DNA from 2 places in the Alteromonas sp. WD8-37 genome. Region 2 is predicted to be linked to the other one. Evidence: riboswitches for the same ligand, from Rfam matches in the RefSeq annotation. Region 2 holds a riboswitch; the other holds the start of a gene.

Region 1 (8,457 bases), on a different contig from region 2:
ACATCAGGCCGGCCTGCCCGTACAAATACGCGGAGGCTAAATTAATAAAAAACCAGTATACCCAGTTTTGTAAAATTTTATGCGCCACCATAAAGGTGGTCACCACACTCAGTACCTGAATGGTAGCATCCAACCATACATGCTGGCTGTTAAACTGGCTGGCCGCGAGGTTCGACAGCCCCCAGCCAATTCCCAGCAGCACCGGGACCAGCATGACGTGCCACTGCCAGGGCCAGGACTGTACCTGGCCGTGATCCTGATTTTGTTGACCACGCCGCCACTGGATATAGCCGTACACCGCCATTCCCATGTAAAACACATTGAGCAGCGACTGAAACGGCAATGCCACTTGCCAGAACAACCAGGTATAGATGGCAGTACTACCAAAAGCACACGGCCAGCACCAGCTGTTTTGGCGCGCGGCCAGCCAAACATAGGCGATGGCCAGCAATACTGCAACCCACTCGGCCGGCGAGGTGGCCAGGATCTGCTCAATAAAGCGTTCAATCATTGTCGGTACGGGCCTGCATGGCGTCAAAGTTCAAAAACTTAGCCACAAACACCGCCTGCCCGACTTCTTCATGGGTGCGTTGCATCTCCTGACTCAACACCTGCATCACGGTGGCATAGTCACCATGCACCTGGGTGCTGGTGCTGCAAGTGGTGACCTGCAGGCCGCTGTGGCTGTTCAGCCGCTCAATAAAGTGCTTGATCGGGCCAATAAACTGATGGGCCAGAGGGTATAACGACAATTCTACCATTACTTGCATTGGGTGCTCCTTAAAAACGCAGGCCGACGGTGAGCCCGAATTGGCGCCCATCACCTAGCTGATAATAGGGTTGCGGGGTGGCATAACCAGATTCACCGTCGCGGGGATCGTTGCTAAAGCCACCAAAGCCGCGGACATAATAGGTGCGGTCCAGCAGATTATTAGCCCATAACGAGGCGTACCACTGGTCATTATCCCATTGTAATTGGGTGCCCACCAGAACAGTGGACGGGGCGGTGACATCATGGCCGTCTGAAAAACGGTATCTGTCTTTATAATCCACATCGACCCGCCAGGCCCACTGTCGGGCAAGCTGCAGCTCGCTGAACACACTAGCGGTCCAGGACGGTGCCTGTGCCTGTTCCTGCTCCGCAATAAACTCACCTTTGGCATTGGTGTATTCTTCAAAGGAAGCGTCCAGATAGCCCACACTGGCCTGCAGTGCCCACTGCGGCAGTACCTGCCAGCTGGCTTCCAGTTCGGCGCCTAAGTTGGTGCCCAGATCGGCGTTATCAATCACATCGATAAATTCCGGGCTGCCATCCTCACGGGTCAGCACAGCAAAATCGTTGATTTGGGTATCGTCGCGCTGCATATAAAACAGCGCCGCACGCAGCATCAGATCCGGCGTAAACAGCGGCCCCTTCACACCGACTTCATAATTCCAGGAGTATTCGGCATCAAAAAAGCGTTTTTCTTCACTGACCTGCTCGGCCGGGTTGATGCCAGCGCCTTTAAAACCCCGTGAGATACTGGCATACCAGGTGTGTGCTTCCTGCAGATACTGCAACGCCAGTTTGCCGCCAACCAGATCATTATCATTGGTGCGGCTTAGGCCCTGACTGTCGGTATAGTCGAACTCATAGTTTTCCGCCCGCAGACCAAAAGTCAGGCGCAATTGCGGTGTGAGACTGGTGGTCGTCTGGCCATACACCGCCATGGTGGTGGGCTCATAGGTACTGGCAAAATCCTCTTTGGCATAGGTGTACTGGCGCAGCAGATTTTCATCGGTATTTTTCATGTGTGCCCCCACCAACCAATCGGTGGTACCGGCAAAAAGCTTTGCCTGGTCGGAGGAAACAAACCGAACTTCGGCTAACTGGCTTTCTATCTGACGAAAATAAGCATCAAAGGAGGTATAGCCAAACGGATGAAAGCCGGTGTACGTCCAGTCTTCATCAAAGCCGTAGGCCAGATCGTGATCCGCGTGGGTCAGTAATGCAGTCAGCTGACCATAATAAAAATCTGAGGCCAGTTTGGCACTGACCGCGTGGGTGCGCTGTGTATCATAGCCTGGCTCGTCAGCCCGTGACTGGCGATTATTTTCCAGTGAAAACGCATCGTAGCCATTATCGATATCATACCAGCGGTAAGCCACGTCCACCACGGTATCGTCTGTTACATCCCATTGCAGTGCCAGTTTTGCCGCGCGCTCATCAATATTATTGGTGTCATCGCGATTTAAAAATGTGTTATCCACAAAGCCATCGCTGGCATTTTGCAGCACTGCCAATCGGTAGCGCAGCGTGTCGGTAATGCTGTCGCCGCCGGCAAATTCAACACGGTAAGCATCATTATTGCCAACGCGCACCTCTCCTACAGTGAGCTGCTCTTCGGTGGGCTGATTAGATACAATCTTGATGGCTCCGGCTAATGCGCCAGTACCAAATAGTGTGGACTGTGGGCCGCGAAACACTTCAACCTGACGGCTATCAAACAACACGCCAGCAGCGCCCAAGCCGGAAAAATCAAAATCGTCCACCAGAAAGCTGACTGAAGGGTTCATGGGTTCAGAGAACTGCGACCGCTCACCGATACCGCGGATTTGTACAAAGCGGCCGCGAGCAGCACCGGCAGCAAAATTAACATTGGGTGCCACGGTGAGAATATCATCGAGATAAGTGGCCTGACGGCTTTGAATGCGGTTGTGTGACAGTACGGTAGCACTGCTGCTTAGCTGGTCGAGTGTGGCCTGGCGAAAATCGCCGGTAACCGTGATGTGCTCGATATCATCCGCCAAAGCGGGAGCACTGTTTAGCAAGGCCAGAAAAATGGCATTTTTTGTCATTGAGGATCTCTTATCTTAGCGAAAAAAAGATCCGGGATTACGGCAGGAAAACTGGTGTTTTGTGAAGACCATCCCTACGCCGGTATTATCCGGATCAGGTAAAGGGTTCTCGTGCAACACGAATCTCAGCCTTTGCGGCACCCCTTGGTAACTACAAGCAACGCTTACAGTGGCCGGCAGTGTATCAACTGACAGCCGCTGGTCAAACGAAAAGCGAAGACAACAATAATTTAATGTTTAAAATCAGTCGTCGGTGCTGTCGCTTAGCAGGTTCAGACTGCGCAGTTCTTCTTCAGTCTGCGCTTTGAGGCTTTCCAGCGATTTGCCATGTGGCGCTGGCTGGCGGGTGATGGGATCGACTTTGACAAACACAATGTCGTCGGCCAGACAGATAGTCTTTTTAGTGGCTTTGTTACGCACTAAACAACTTACGGTGATGGAGGTGCGGCCCACCGACTTGGTGGCCAGACCAAATTCCACGATGTCGCCCTGCATCGCCGGTGACTCAAAACTGATCTCGCCGATATGCTTGGTGACCAGGCAGTTGGTTTCCAGTTGGCAGATGGCGTAGATTGCTGACTCTTCGTCAATCCACTCCAGTGCACGCCCGCCAAACAACGAGTCTGCATAGTTAAGGTCATTGGGCATCACTAAACGGCGTGATAAGAAACGCATTCGAATTCCTTCAGGTTAATAGGTTAAACTTCACGTCTATTATACGGTAATTTTACTACAATGGCTTTGATGAACCTGCACGAATGGCTCAATTACAGCACCCACCATCCCGGCCACTGGCACCGTCAGTGTCTGCTATTGCAGTGCTCAGCTGAACAACTGGCTGCCACCCAGGCCGCGTTGGGGCAATGGCTTTGCGATTCAAGGCCTGTAGCACTGCTAGGTGAGTCACCGGCTACACAGCCGACTGAGAATGGGCAAGGATGGTTGCCAGCCGGGTCCGTCAGTTATCCACTAGGCCAGTATCGGCAGGTGTTAGGTCAGGAATTCGCCATTGGCATTTATCATGGTTTTGCCGGCTTTCGGCCTAATGCCTTATTGGCTTTGGCTGGCACTATCCAGCGGGCAGGTCGTTTGATCATTTTGTGCCCGCCGTTGGCCCAATGGCCATCGCATCCGGGAGTGACCCAGCCGCATTTTTTAAGCCACGGCTATCAATTATCGCACAGCCCTTTTTTAGCGCAGTTTGTATCGCAGCTAATCGCCCATCCTGCCACTGCCGTTGCCCATAGCGATGACCTGGCGGCAGCGCGACTGCCGGTGGTCTCTGCCAAACCCGAACACACTGTGCCGCTGGCCCCGTTTAAAACCCACGACCAGCTTCGTGCGTTTACTCAGCTGTGCCAGAATGCGCTACACATGCCGCAGGTGTTTTTAACCTCCCCTCGCGGCCGCGGCAAATCTACCCTGATGGCGCTATTGGCCGCGCACTTAATAAGTGTCGGCCGCAAACCGTACCTGACCAGTTCGCTACAGCAAAGCCAGCAGGTATTTTACAGCATGCTGGCAGATGCACTGGAAACCTCTCAAGGGCAGGCCAAACAGGCGGTGCCCTGGGTGGCGCCGGACAACCCGCGCCTGACCGCCGGAAGCGAAGATATTTTGCTGATTGATGAAGCAGCCAGCCTGCCGCTACCGGTGCTTAGTGCCATTAGCGCAACACAGCAGCACTGTGTGATGAGTTCTACAGTGCTGGGCTTTGAAGGCTCAGGCAAAGGTTTTGCCTACAAATTTATGCAACCCGCACTTGAGACTGGTCGGGCGATTCAGGTTGAACTGCAAACGCCGGTGCGCTGGTATAACGACGATCCACTGGAACAGGTGTGTAACCGCACCTTGCTGCATGAAACCGGTGAAGCGACACCGGCGAAGGCCACCGCCGAGATCGATATATCGCGTTATACCAGCGACGCGCTTAGCGCACAGCAGCTGTCTGCGGTGTTAAATTTGCTAAGTATGGCGCATTACCAGACCACGCCGGACGACATGATGCGGCTGGTCGATAGCCCTGACTGTAGCTTGTTTGTCAGTTGGCAGGCTGAGCAACCGGTGGCAGCAGCCATCATCAACCACGAAGGTGGCCAGCGGCTGGCCGATGTGGCGCCCGCTATCGCCCGCGGTGCGCGCCGGGTTAAGGGGCATTTAAGCGCCCAGAGTGTTAGCTTTATCAGCGCCACACAAGACTACGCTACACATCAGTACTGGCGCATCAACCGCATCGCGGTGCACCCGGCACTGCAACGCTGCGGGCTGGGCCGTGAACTGCTGTGTAAGGTTGTTGCTGCGGCTAAGCATGACCAGGCAGACTGGCTAAGTGCATCATTTGCCTATGACGCAGGGGTCGCATCATTCTGGCAGCAGGCGGGGTTTACCCAGCTACGCCATGGCAGCAAGGCCGACAAAGCCAGTGGCCAGCCCAGCCTACTGATGCTGCTGCCGTTATCGAGGCAGGCGTCATGTACACAGCCTATACTCCAACGATTAGCAGATTTTGATGCATGTTCACACTCACAGCTGCCATCACAAGTTGACCCTTTTCTGGCAACCATTCTGCGCTCACGACTTGATGCCTATTGCGACGAGGCCCGCCATAGCCAGTCATTAGGCAATACCCTGTACTACGCTGTTCAAGCCGCAGCCGCGGCCCGTGAACATCTTCCCGGGTTGTTGCAGGATAAATATCTTCAGCGCATCACAAATCATGAATTACTGCAGAAGCATAAGCTGAAAGGTAAAGCTGCGCTGGAACGCGCGCATGTGCAAGCCTGTCAGGAAGCGTATGGGCTTTTGGTGAAGTTTCTTCATCAATGAGGGGAGTTTTGTGGTGATTTCATCACTGGACTGACAAGCCCACCTTTTCGTCGCAGTGGCGACGAGACCCAGAGGGTATCTGCTATCTCGCTTCGCGAGATAATGACCTATGATGGCAGCCCATATTTCACTAATGAATTTCGACCTGGGAGGCTACCCCACCATTTCATCGCGGTGGCGGCGAGACCCAGAGGTATGCGCGATGTCGCCTCGCTCGATGGCGGTTTGCGTTGGCTATCCACTTCTAGCTAATTGGTCTCAGCCTAAGAGGAATTCTTACCATTTTGTCGCGCTGGCGACTTCACCCAGAGGGTATCTGCTATCTCGCTTCGCGAGATAATGGCCTATGATGGCAGCCCATATTTCGCTAATGAATTTCGACCTGGGAGGCTATCCCACCATTTCGTCGCGGTGGCGACATCACCTAGAGGGTATGTGCGATTTCGTCTCGCACGATGGCGGTTAGCGTTGGCTATCCACTTCTAGCTAACTGGTCTCAGCCTAAGAGGTGTTCCTACCATTTCGTCGCGGTGGCGACTTCACCCAGAGGGTATGCGCGATACCCTCTGGACTCCCCGCTCTCCCCAAAGCGGAAACTGCCTAGCCAGCCGGGCGGGCATAAAAGCCACGCATCAACGGGTCATCCTGACCCGATGCTGCTGGCTCGGCGTCCTGCCTCGCCGACTTTTCTACTTATCCGCCCAACCGGCTATTCCGCTCAGGGGGAATAAGAGCAGGATGTTTCTGCATGGAAATGTTGGTGGGTGTCCATATTTTCAAATAGCTCTTGCGAAGAGATGAACCACTCTTAAGGGCCCCTTACTGTGGCTGACGCTTTCACAGCGTGGGGTCGCGGGGAGATCCCAAAGAGGGGCGGTCGACACCGCCCCTCTTTGGTTGCCCGCCGGCAATCCGGCGAAATGCCAATACCTCGCTAGAAGTAACACTTGCGTGCGAACTCAAAAAAGTGACTGCCTAGCCAATCGGGCGGGCATAAAAGCCAGGCATCAACGGGTCTTCCTAACCCGGTGCTGCTGGCTATTCCGCGCAGGGGGAATAGGAGCAGGCTGTTTCTGCCTGGAAACGTTTGTGGATATCCATTTTTTCAAATAGTCAATTCGCAGAGATAAGTCGCTCTTTAGGGCCCCTTGCTGTGGTCAGCCGCAGGGCCGGTGGAAAAAACTGACCGGACCGGCAGGGATGCCGGGCCAGGCCAAACAGGGGCAGGGATGACCCTTTTGGCTGTGGGCAGTTTTGCCGGCACTGCGGCTGACGCCTTCACAGCGTGGAGCCCTCGAAAGAGAGTAATCCGGTCGGCACCGCCCTTCTTTGGTTGTCCACCGGCAATTCTTTGGTTGTCCACCGGCAATTCGGCGATATGCTTTCACAACAACCGTCGTAAGGCTTTGTGCTCAATTCAAAATGTAGGAATTCACATTCAAAATGTCCGTCACCAAGACATTCCTACCATTTTGTCGCGGTGGCGACATCACCCAGAGGGTATACGGCAATACCCTCTGGACTCCCTGCCTTCCCCAAAGCGGAAACTGCCTAGCCAGCCGGGCGGGCATAAAAGCCACGCATCAACGGGTCATCCTGACCCGGTGCTGCTGGCTCGGCGTCCTGCCTCGCCGACTTTTCTGCTTATCCGCCCAACCGGCTATTCCGCTTAGGGGGGAACAAGAGCAGGATGCTCTCAGCATCGAAATGTTTTGTGGGTGTCCAGCTTTTCGTTTCTGTCCAAAAATGATTGGTGGAAGTCCAGTTTTTCAAATGCTTAATTAGCAGAGCTGAGCCGCTCTTTAGGGCCCCTTGCTGTGGTCAGCCGCAGGGCCGGTGAGAAAAACTGACCGGACCGGCAGGGATGCCGGGCCAGGCCAAACAGGGTCACGGATGACCCTTTAGGCTGTGGGCAGTTTTGCCGGCACTGCGGCTGACGCTTTCACAGCGTGGAGCCCTCGAAAGAGGGGAATCCGGTCGACACCGCCCCTCTTTGGTTGCCCGCCGGCAATCCGGCGGAATGCTTAATAAAACTCAATGCTACGCATAGTAGTGGGACACAACAGGTGAACATCCTATATCGGGCGGTCACACCGTCCCACTTCGGTTACCCGCCGGCAATCCGGCGGAATGCTTAATAAAACTCGATGCTACGCATAGTAGTGGGACACAACAGGTGAATATCCTATATCGGGCGGTCACACCGTCCCACTTCGGTTACCCGCCGGCAATCCGGCGAAATGCTTAATAAAACTCGATGCTACGCATAGTAGTGGGACACAACAGGTGGATATTCTATATCAGGCGGTCGCACCGCCCCACTTCGGTTACCTGTGAACTACCCGGCGAATTATAAAGATCCATCGCGAAGCGATAAAAACAAAAAAGCCCGTGCATCTCTGCAACGGGCTTTTTTCTTATCGGGTATGTATCGTTAGATATTGATGCCGCGATTTTTAGCTTTTTCTTTTATGTAAGGTTCCCAGGCAACCGCATTACGGCGCATGGACTTCTCTTTCTTCGCTAGCTGGTTATGTTTCCAGGCTTGCTTGAAATCACCCTTATAGAAGTGGGCTTCCATCAGCGAGAAGTGAATTTTACCTTCTTCATCAGCACCGCGATCCAATGCTTTATTCAATGCATCAATGGCGCCATTGTAATCCTCGGCTACCAGCAACAGGCTACCCTGTTTTTGGAAGTCGTCCGGATCAGAACTTAACTGACCTGCTTTGCCATAATAGCTTGCAGCGATGTCATAGTTCTTTGCCTGGTGAAAAGAGTTGGCGATGCTAC
Region 2 (8,457 bases):
TTCTACGGTTACGCGAGCCATGTATTTCTCCGAAAATGAATTGAGCGAATATAAAAAAACGGCCGCGTAGTATAGCCCACAACCGTGATCAGATATAGTAGTTTGTGCGAATTTACAGCATTTTTTATACGCTGGGATCGCTAAGCAGATCCGCGATCAAGCTTTGATGACGCAGTTGCTGCTTACCCGTACGCTGGCGCTGGGCCCGCACGATGGCTTCCAGATCGGCCAGCGCTACCGAAAAATCATCATTGACCAGCACATAATCAAACTCGTCATAGTGCGACATCTCCGACACCGCTTCTTGCATGCGCGCTGCAATAACCTCATCGCTATCCTGACCGCGACGGTTCAAGCGCTCTTTCAGCACCTCGGCAGACGGGGGCAAAATAAAGATACCACAGGCATCTGGCAACAGCTTTTTCACCTGTCGCGCACCCTGCCAGTCGATGTCCAAAAACACATCGATGCCCTGGTGCAGGGTTTGTTCGATGGTGACCCGCGAGGTGCCATAATAATTACCAAACACCTCGGCCCATTCAAAAAATACGCCCTGTTCTATCAGCTGTTCAAACTGCGCATGACTGACAAAGTGATAATGCACCCCATCTTCTTCACCGGGCCGGGGCTGGCGGGTGGTGTGCGACACCGACACTTCCATGGGAAAGTCGGTAGCCTGTTCATGTTTTTCCAGCAGTGCTTTGATCAGGCTGGATTTGCCGGCACCCGACGGGGCCGCCAAAATAAACAAATTTCCTAATTGGGATGCCATAATTGTTCTACAACACATCTAGATGGTGGTCATTTTAACCTGCAATGGTAGCATAAACCCATACAGGCCGTAATGGCGATATTTGTGCGCCTTCGCGCACCGTTTGATCCCAACGAGAATAAGGTAGTTATGTCCCAAGCGTTGATCCCTCATGTTGAAATAAATACCGGTGATAATCCCAAAGCGTGCGTGATCTGGCTGCACGGGCTAGGCGATTCGGGCCACGGCTTTGCCCCGGTGGTGCCCGAGCTGCATCTGCCGGACAGTTTACCGGTCAAGTTTTTGTTCCCCCATGCGCCGGTGCAAACGGTGACCATTAATAACAATATGCAGATGCCGGCCTGGTACGACATCAAATCGCTGGATTTTAATAGCCGTGCCGACCTGGCAGGCGTGCAGGCCAGCGCGGCTAAAATTGAACAGTTGATTCAGGCCCAGCTGGAGGCCGGTTTTGCTGCCGATAAAATTGTACTAGCTGGATTTTCTCAGGGCGGCGTAATTGCCTATCATCTGGGCCTGCGCTTTGGCCAGCGACTGGCCGGCATCATGGCGTTATCGACCTATATGTGTGAGCCAGGCCGTCTGGCCGATGAAGCCAGCGAGGCGAACCGTGACATCCCAATTTTTGTTGGCCACGGCACCCAGGACCCGGTGGTACCGGCGCAGCTGGGTCAGATGGCGATGGAAAGTCTGCAAGCCAACGGCTATGCCCCCAAGTGGCACCAATATCCAATGGAACACAGTGTCTGCCGCGAAGAGCTGGATGATATCAGCGCCTGGCTACAGGCGCGTCTGGGTGCCTAAACCCGGTTGGTGGCCAGCCGCCACGCGGCGCTGGCCCGTCACTATTTTTTTACAGGAATGACGACCATGTCAGCTGCACCCCGAACCCTTCGTATCGCCACCCGCAAAAGCGCTCTGGCCCTTTGGCAGGCAGAATATGTTCAGGCCAAACTGCAAGAGCATCATCCCCATCTGACGGTGGAGCTGGTGCCCATGTCGACCCAGGGCGATAAAATTCTGGATACGCCGCTGGCCAAAATCGGCGGTAAGGGCCTGTTTATCAAAGAGCTGGAAATTGCCATGCTAGAAGGCCGCGCTGATATTGCGGTGCATTCCATCAAAGATATTCCGGTAGAGTTTCCTAAAGCCTTCGGCCTGCATGCTATTTGCCCGCGAGAAAACCCGTTTGATGCGTTTGTCTCCAACCAGGTCGACAGCATCGATGAGTTGCCTCACGGCGCGATTGTCGGCACCTCCAGCCTGCGCCGACAGTGCCAGATCCGCAAACACCGGCCTGACCTGCAAATTCGCGATTTACGCGGCAATGTGAATACCCGGCTGGCCAAGCTGGATAATGGCGACTATGACGCTATCATTCTGGCCGCAGCGGGCCTTATCCGGTTAGACATGGCGCATCGTATTGCCCAGCAACTGCCGCCGGAAACCTGTCTGCCAGCAGTGGGCCAGGGCGCGGTGGGCATTGAATGCCGCAACGATGATGAAGAGCTGATCGGCCTGTTAAGCGCCCTGAACGATCCGGACACCCATACCCGGGTCAGCGCCGAGCGGGCCATGAATACCCGTCTGGAAGGTGGCTGCCAGGTGCCCATCGGCAGTTTTGCTACCCTGGACGGTGACACCCTGACCCTCACCGGCATGGTCGGCCAGCCCGATGGTAGCCAGTTGTTATTCGCCTCGGCCACCGGCCCGGCGGAGCGCGCCGAAGCCATCGGCATTGAAGTGGCTGAAGCATTGCTGGCCCAGGGTGCTGGCGACATCCTCGCCGCGCTGTATTCCTAACCCATGTACCTGCTCACCCGCCCGGTACCCAGCCTGGCCACCAGCCAGCAGGCCTTTGCCCAGGCCGGGCTGAGCGCCACCGTACTGGGGCTGGTGGATATCGCGCCGGCCCCAGCCGCTATTGATGATTGTGTTGCGCACCTGGCCAGCACCCCTGCCCCGATTGTGATTGTGACCAGCCAGTTTGCGGTGGCCGCCATTTCCCCATTGCTTGGCCGTTTGCCAATCGATGCCACCGTGCTGGCGGTGGGCCAGACCACCGCCAGCCGGTTACAGCAACTGGGCATTGCCTGCCAGGCCCCGGCGCTGGCCACCAGCGAGGGATTACTGGCGCTACCGCAGTTAACAGGTGCAAAAAATAAGCAAGTCGTTATTATAAAGGGAAAAGGTGGTCGAACCACTTTAGCCAGCAGCCTGCAGCAGCAAGGCGCGCAGGTGCAAACATTTGCGGTCTATCAGCGTCAGCCCTGCCCTCGGGTAATCCAATCAAACCAATGGCAATGGCCTGACGTAAAAGGCATCATTGCCACCAGCGAGGAGATGGCGCGGCTGCTGTTTCGCCACTATCCGGCTGCCGAACTGCACCAGCACCGCTGGCTAACCGTAAGCCCCCGCGTGGCCGCGACGCTACAAGAACTGGGCCTGACCCGTATCAGTCATGCCGCCGGGGCAAGTGACCGACAATTGTGTCAATGGATCAAGGATAACTGGGAGTAACCATGGCCGATAACAACAAATCAAAAGGCGATAAGCAGAACGCGGATAACGCCAGTCAAAAAGACACGGCAACGCCGGCTAAAGATAGCCCGAAGGCCTCTTCCCCGACCGCCGACAAGGCCGCCTCGTCCGAAAGTAAGCCAGACACTAATAAGGATAAACAAGGCACCAAATCAGCCGGTTCGTCTGTGTCTGGTAAAGCTGATTCAAACAGCACGCTGGATACCCCCAAGCCGGGCAAATCCTCAGCGCAGGTGCGCAGCAGCGATAAGGCCGCCAATACTCGCGCGCAAAAATCGCCCTCCACGGCAGCCTTGTGGTTTATCACCCTGGTGTCGCTGATGCTGTCGATTGCGGTGGCGGCCGGCGGTTACTGGATTTGGAGCCAGCGCGATGCCAGCACCAGCATTCTGACCGACCAGCAATCCAGCCTGGGCGAGGCACAAACAGAGCAGGCCGACGCCCTTAAAGCATTGGAACAACAAACCGAGCAGCTGGCCGAACAGCTTGACGATCAAAGCCGGGCCCGTGCTGCCTTAAGCCAGACTGTCCAGCAGTTGCAACAGCAAAATGCCGAACTGGCCCGCCAGAACGAACAAACCCTGCAGCAGGTGCAAAGCCAGCTGGAAAATATGGAGGGCAAACGCCCGGCCGACTGGTTGCTGGCCGAGGCCGATTATCTGGTGCGCATGGCCGGCCGCAAGGTGTGGCTGGAAAAAGACATCAAGACCGCCATCATGCTGCTTAACAATGCCGACCAGCGTCTGGCTGAGCTGGCCGATCCATCGGTCTTGCCGGTGCGCGAACTGATTGCCAAAGACATCCAGACCCTGCGTCAGCTTAACCCGGTGTCGCGCACCTCGGTGGCGCTGGCCTTGTCCGGCATGTTGGCCCAGGTGCCCAATCTGGCGCTGGATACCTTCACGCCGCCGGACACCGACGCCAGCGGCGGCGAGCTCAGCGAGTCCGTGACTGACTGGAAGCAGAATCTGCAGCGCGTATGGCGCAACATAGTGGATGATTTTATTACTGTGTCGCGTAGTGAGCAGCCCATTGAGCCGGTCATGAGCCAGCAGCAACAATGGTTGAGCCGCGAACAACTTAAACTGCAACTGATGCAGGCGCAGTCGGCCGCCTTACAGGGCCACAAAACCTTGTTTGATCAGTCGCTGCAAAATGCTCTGGATGCCCTGGTGCGCCATTATGATACTGACGACCAGGCGGTACAAAGCTACATGAGTAGCCTGCAAAATCTGGTGGATACCAATATCAGCCAGGAGCTGCCTGAGTCGCTGCAAAGCAGCACACCCCTGCGCCGCCTGCTGGAACAGCGCGTCGATGACGCCTTTGGCCAGGGAGCACAAGCACTATGAAAAAATTGTTGTTATCCAGTCTGCTGATCCTTGTGGTGCTGGCGCTGCTGCTGGTGGCGCCGCAACTGGTGGGTGAAAAAGGCTATGTGCTGATTTCCATGGGTGATCTGCTGATTGAAATGACGGTGGTGAGCCTGGTCATCTCGGTGGTGGTTGGCCTGATTGTGCTGTATGTGCTTTACCGACTGGGCTCAGCATTGATTGGCTTGTTTTCGGGCAGCTGGGCCTGGCTGGGCAATTTAAGCCGCCGGCGTCAGCAACGCAATTTTTACCGCGGTATCCAGGCCTTTGCTGAAGGTGAACTCGAAGCGGCCAACAAAGCCTTTGCCGACACCAGGCAGCGCGACTTTGACGGGGTGAATTATCTGATTGGCGCCCAGGTGGCCTACCAGTTAGATAACTGGCAGCAATGTCAGGAACAGTTACACCAGGCCGCGGATTATCCACATTCTCGGCTGGCCGCGGTGCTAATGGAAGCGCGCATGTTGCTGCGCCGAAATCAGCCCGAAGACGCCCTGAAGGTGGTGAATTCGCTGGAAGACAAAGATGCCGACCATCGTCAGGTGATCCGCATCAAAGCCGATTGTCTGGCCCAGCTGGGTCAGTGGCAGGAAATTCAAAATCAGCTGCCGCAATGGCGTAAAACCCTGAAAAAAGATGCGGTACCGCTGGCGCAGCGTGCAGCCCGCGGCAAGTTTGCTGAAATTGCCAGTAAACAGGGTGCCAATGCGCTCAAGCAATACTGGCAGGATCTGCCGCGTAAAAAACGTAACGACCCGGCGTTTCGTGCGGCCTATGCCGAACAGCTGATTGAGCAGGGCATGCATAAGGATGCTCAGGACTCTCTGGTGGAATGGCAGCGTAGCGGCCCCGATGAATATCTGCTGCCACTGTTTCGGGCCATCAGTATGCCCCAGCCCACCGCGGCCATTCAGCTGTTGGAAAGCTGGCTGAAAAAAGACAGCGAAAACGCCCAGCTGTATTCGATTCTGGGCCAGCTGGCGTTTAACGCCGGCGACCTGGCGCTGGCCGAACGGGTGCTGTTAAAAGCAGTGAAGCTGGAAGAATCCCCGGCCGACCTGATGCTGCTGGCACAAATCAGTGAACGCCAGCACGAAGACAGCAAGGCACTGGCCTTTTACAAACAGGGCATGGCCGCTACCTGAGCGGCTAACACCGGACAGCCCCACCCTAAATAATGCCGGCGCATCAGCACACTGTGCTTGATGTTTGCCGGCATCTCTTTTTATACTGACCTTTCCAATCCTTACCGGATTGACCCATTTATTCTTGTCGGAGTGCCCGGAACCTAAGGGCTGAGACCGCGTAGTATGCGGGATCCGTTGAACCTGATCAGGTTAATACCTGCGAAGGGAACAAGGCCAGATGCGCTGTACCTGTGGCTGACCGGGGCTTTCCCATTACAGCCATAGCGCTACTCACCTTTGCATCTGCATGTTGTTCAATAACTCCCGGCAAGCATTTTTCACGGCCTTTTAATGCACACTGAAGGTAAAAATGCTATGTCAGATCGTCGTCAACAGCGCCAGCAGGCGCAAGCGTTTATTCAGCAATTGCAGGGCGAAGCCTACCCTGCCTCCAGCCGTATTTATATCACTGGCTCGCGCCCCGACATTCGGGTGCCCATGCGCCTGATTGCCCTTACCCCCACTCAGGTATCGCCTGAGGTCAGCGGAGCCAACAGCCCGGTGCCGGTGTATGACACTGCCGGTCCCTATGGCGATCCAGCCAGCCAGATTGATGTGACCCGCGGCTTGCCCGCTCTGCGCCAAAACTGGATCGAGGCTCGTCAGGATACCCGCATGCTGGGCGGACGTTCTTCCACCTATGCCCAGGCCCGGCAACAGGATATCACCTTAGATGAGCTGCGCTTTACCCACCAGCGCACCCCGCGCGCCGCCACCGGTAAACCCGTGACCCAGTTACATTATGCCCGCGCTGGCATTGTTACCCCGGAAATGGAATTTATCGCCATTCGCGAAAATATGGGCCGCGCGCAGGTGAGCGACCCAAGCCTGACCCGCCAGCATCCTGGCCAGGCGTTCGGGGCACGTTTGCCAGAGACCATCACCGGTGAGTTTGTGCGTCAGGAAGTGGCCGCCGGGCGCGCTATTATTCCGGCCAATATCAATCACCCCGAAGCCGAGCCGATGATCATCGGGCGCAATTTTTTGGTCAAGGTCAATGCCAATATCGGCAATTCGGCGGTGACCTCGTCGATTGAAGAAGAAGTGGAAAAACTGGTGTGGGCCACCCGCTGGGGTGCCGATACCATCATGGATCTGTCCACCGGCCGTAATATTCATGAGACTCGTGAATGGTTGTTGCGCAACAGCCCGGTGCCGCTGGGCACGGTGCCCATTTATCAGGCGCTGGAAAAAGTGGGTGGCGTGGCCGAAAAACTCGACTGGCCGCTGTTTCGTGACACGTTAATCGAACAGGCTGAGCAGGGCGTGGATTATTTTACCATTCACGCTGGCGTGCGCCTGGCGTTTGTACCGCTGACTGCCGAGCGCACCACCGGTATTGTGTCCCGCGGCGGAGCAATCATGGCCAAGTGGTGTTTAAGCCATCATGAAGAAAGCTTTTTATATAGCCACTTTCGTGAGATTTGTGAAATTTGCGCACGTTATGATGTGTCATTGTCACTGGGCGATGGCCTGCGCCCCGGCTCGGTGGCCGATGCCAATGATGAAGCTCAGTTTGCTGAGCTTCGCACCTTAGGTGAGCTGACCCAGATTGCCTGGGAATACGATGTGCAGGTGATGATTGAAGGCCCCGGCCATGTGCCGATGCATCTGATTAAAGAAAATATGGATGAGCAGCTGCGCCATTGTCATGAAGCGCCGTTTTATACGCTGGGCCCGCTGACCACCGACATTGCGCCGGGCTATGATCACATCACCTCCGGCATCGGCGCGGCCATGATTGGCTGGTATGGCTGCGCCATGCTGTGCTATGTCACGCCCAAAGAACATCTGGGCCTGCCCAATAAAGAAGATGTGAAACAGGGTCTCATCACCTACAAGATTGCCGCCCATGCCGCAGATTTGGCCAAGGGCCACCCCGGTGCGCAGATCCGCGACAATGCCATGTCCAAAGCTCGCTTTGAGTTTCGTTGGGAAGACCAGTTTAATCTGGCGCTGGACCCACACACCGCCCGCGCCTATCACGATGAAACCCTGCCGCAGGCCGCGAACAAGGTCGCGCATTTTTGCTCCATGTGCGGGCCTAAGTTCTGCTCGATGAAAATCTCCCATGAGGTGCGCGACAATGCTGCGGCCCAGGGCATGCAGCAAATGGCGGAAGCCTTTCGCGCCAAGGGCAGCCGGCTGTATGTCGATGCCGCCGAGGAGTAAGTGATGACCGCAACACTATTAACGGTAGGCGGGCTGGATACCAGCGGCGGCGCCGGCCTGGCCCGCGATGCGATAGTGGCCAGCGGCTTGGGTGTGCTGTGCCAGCAGGTGGCCACGCTCATCAGCGCGCAAAATCATTTCCAGGCAGCAGCCCGGCTGGACCTGGATACCTGCCTGCACACACAATTAGCAGCGCTGCCCGATGCAGCGCCTGATGCCATCAAACTGGGCGCATTAACCAGTGCAGCAGTGGATGCCTTAGTGCCGCTATTGGATCGACTGCAGCAGCGCGGGGTGCCGGTGGTCTGGGATCCGGTCATCGACCGTTCAGCCGGCGGCCGATTAAGTGCCATCACTCCTGACACCCTGGCGCGCCTGGCCCCGCGGGTAAGCGTGATGACCCCCAACACGG

What was found. A riboswitch is a leader RNA that binds a small molecule or an ion and turns the genes downstream of it on or off. The one in region 2 is predicted to bind thiamine pyrophosphate.
Region 1: linked by a shared signal. The riboswitch ahead of ACTUJZ_RS08025 (TonB-dependent receptor) and the one ahead of thiC (phosphomethylpyrimidine synthase ThiC) in region 2 are both predicted to bind thiamine pyrophosphate.

Annotation. Positions count from the first base shown of each region.
Region 1 covers NZ_JBUZOV010000002.1:572,731-581,187, reverse strand. Annotated here, with positions in the region: gene pnuC (nicotinamide riboside transporter PnuC) at 1-511, opposite strand, end outside; gene ACTUJZ_RS08030 (YkoF family thiamine/hydroxymethylpyrimidine-binding protein) at 504-770, opposite strand; gene ACTUJZ_RS08025 (TonB-dependent receptor) at 781-2,838, opposite strand; TPP riboswitch at 2,893-2,993, opposite strand; gene ACTUJZ_RS08020 (acyl-CoA thioesterase) at 3,082-3,513, opposite strand; gene ACTUJZ_RS08015 (GNAT family N-acetyltransferase) at 3,574-5,664, shown strand; gene ACTUJZ_RS08010 (tetratricopeptide repeat protein) at 8,099-8,457, opposite strand, start outside.
Region 2 covers NZ_JBUZOV010000010.1:68,624-77,080, reverse strand. Annotated here, with positions in the region: gene rpoZ (DNA-directed RNA polymerase subunit omega) at 1-21, opposite strand, end outside; gene gmk (guanylate kinase) at 125-772, opposite strand; gene ACTUJZ_RS15610 (alpha/beta hydrolase) at 902-1,576, shown strand; gene hemC (hydroxymethylbilane synthase) at 1,643-2,575, shown strand; gene ACTUJZ_RS15600 (uroporphyrinogen-III synthase) at 2,579-3,292, shown strand; gene ACTUJZ_RS15595 (uroporphyrinogen-III C-methyltransferase) at 3,295-4,665, shown strand; gene ACTUJZ_RS15590 (heme biosynthesis HemY N-terminal domain-containing protein) at 4,662-5,831, shown strand; TPP riboswitch at 5,950-6,058, shown strand; gene thiC (phosphomethylpyrimidine synthase ThiC) at 6,189-8,045, shown strand; gene thiE (thiamine phosphate synthase) at 8,049-8,457, shown strand, end outside.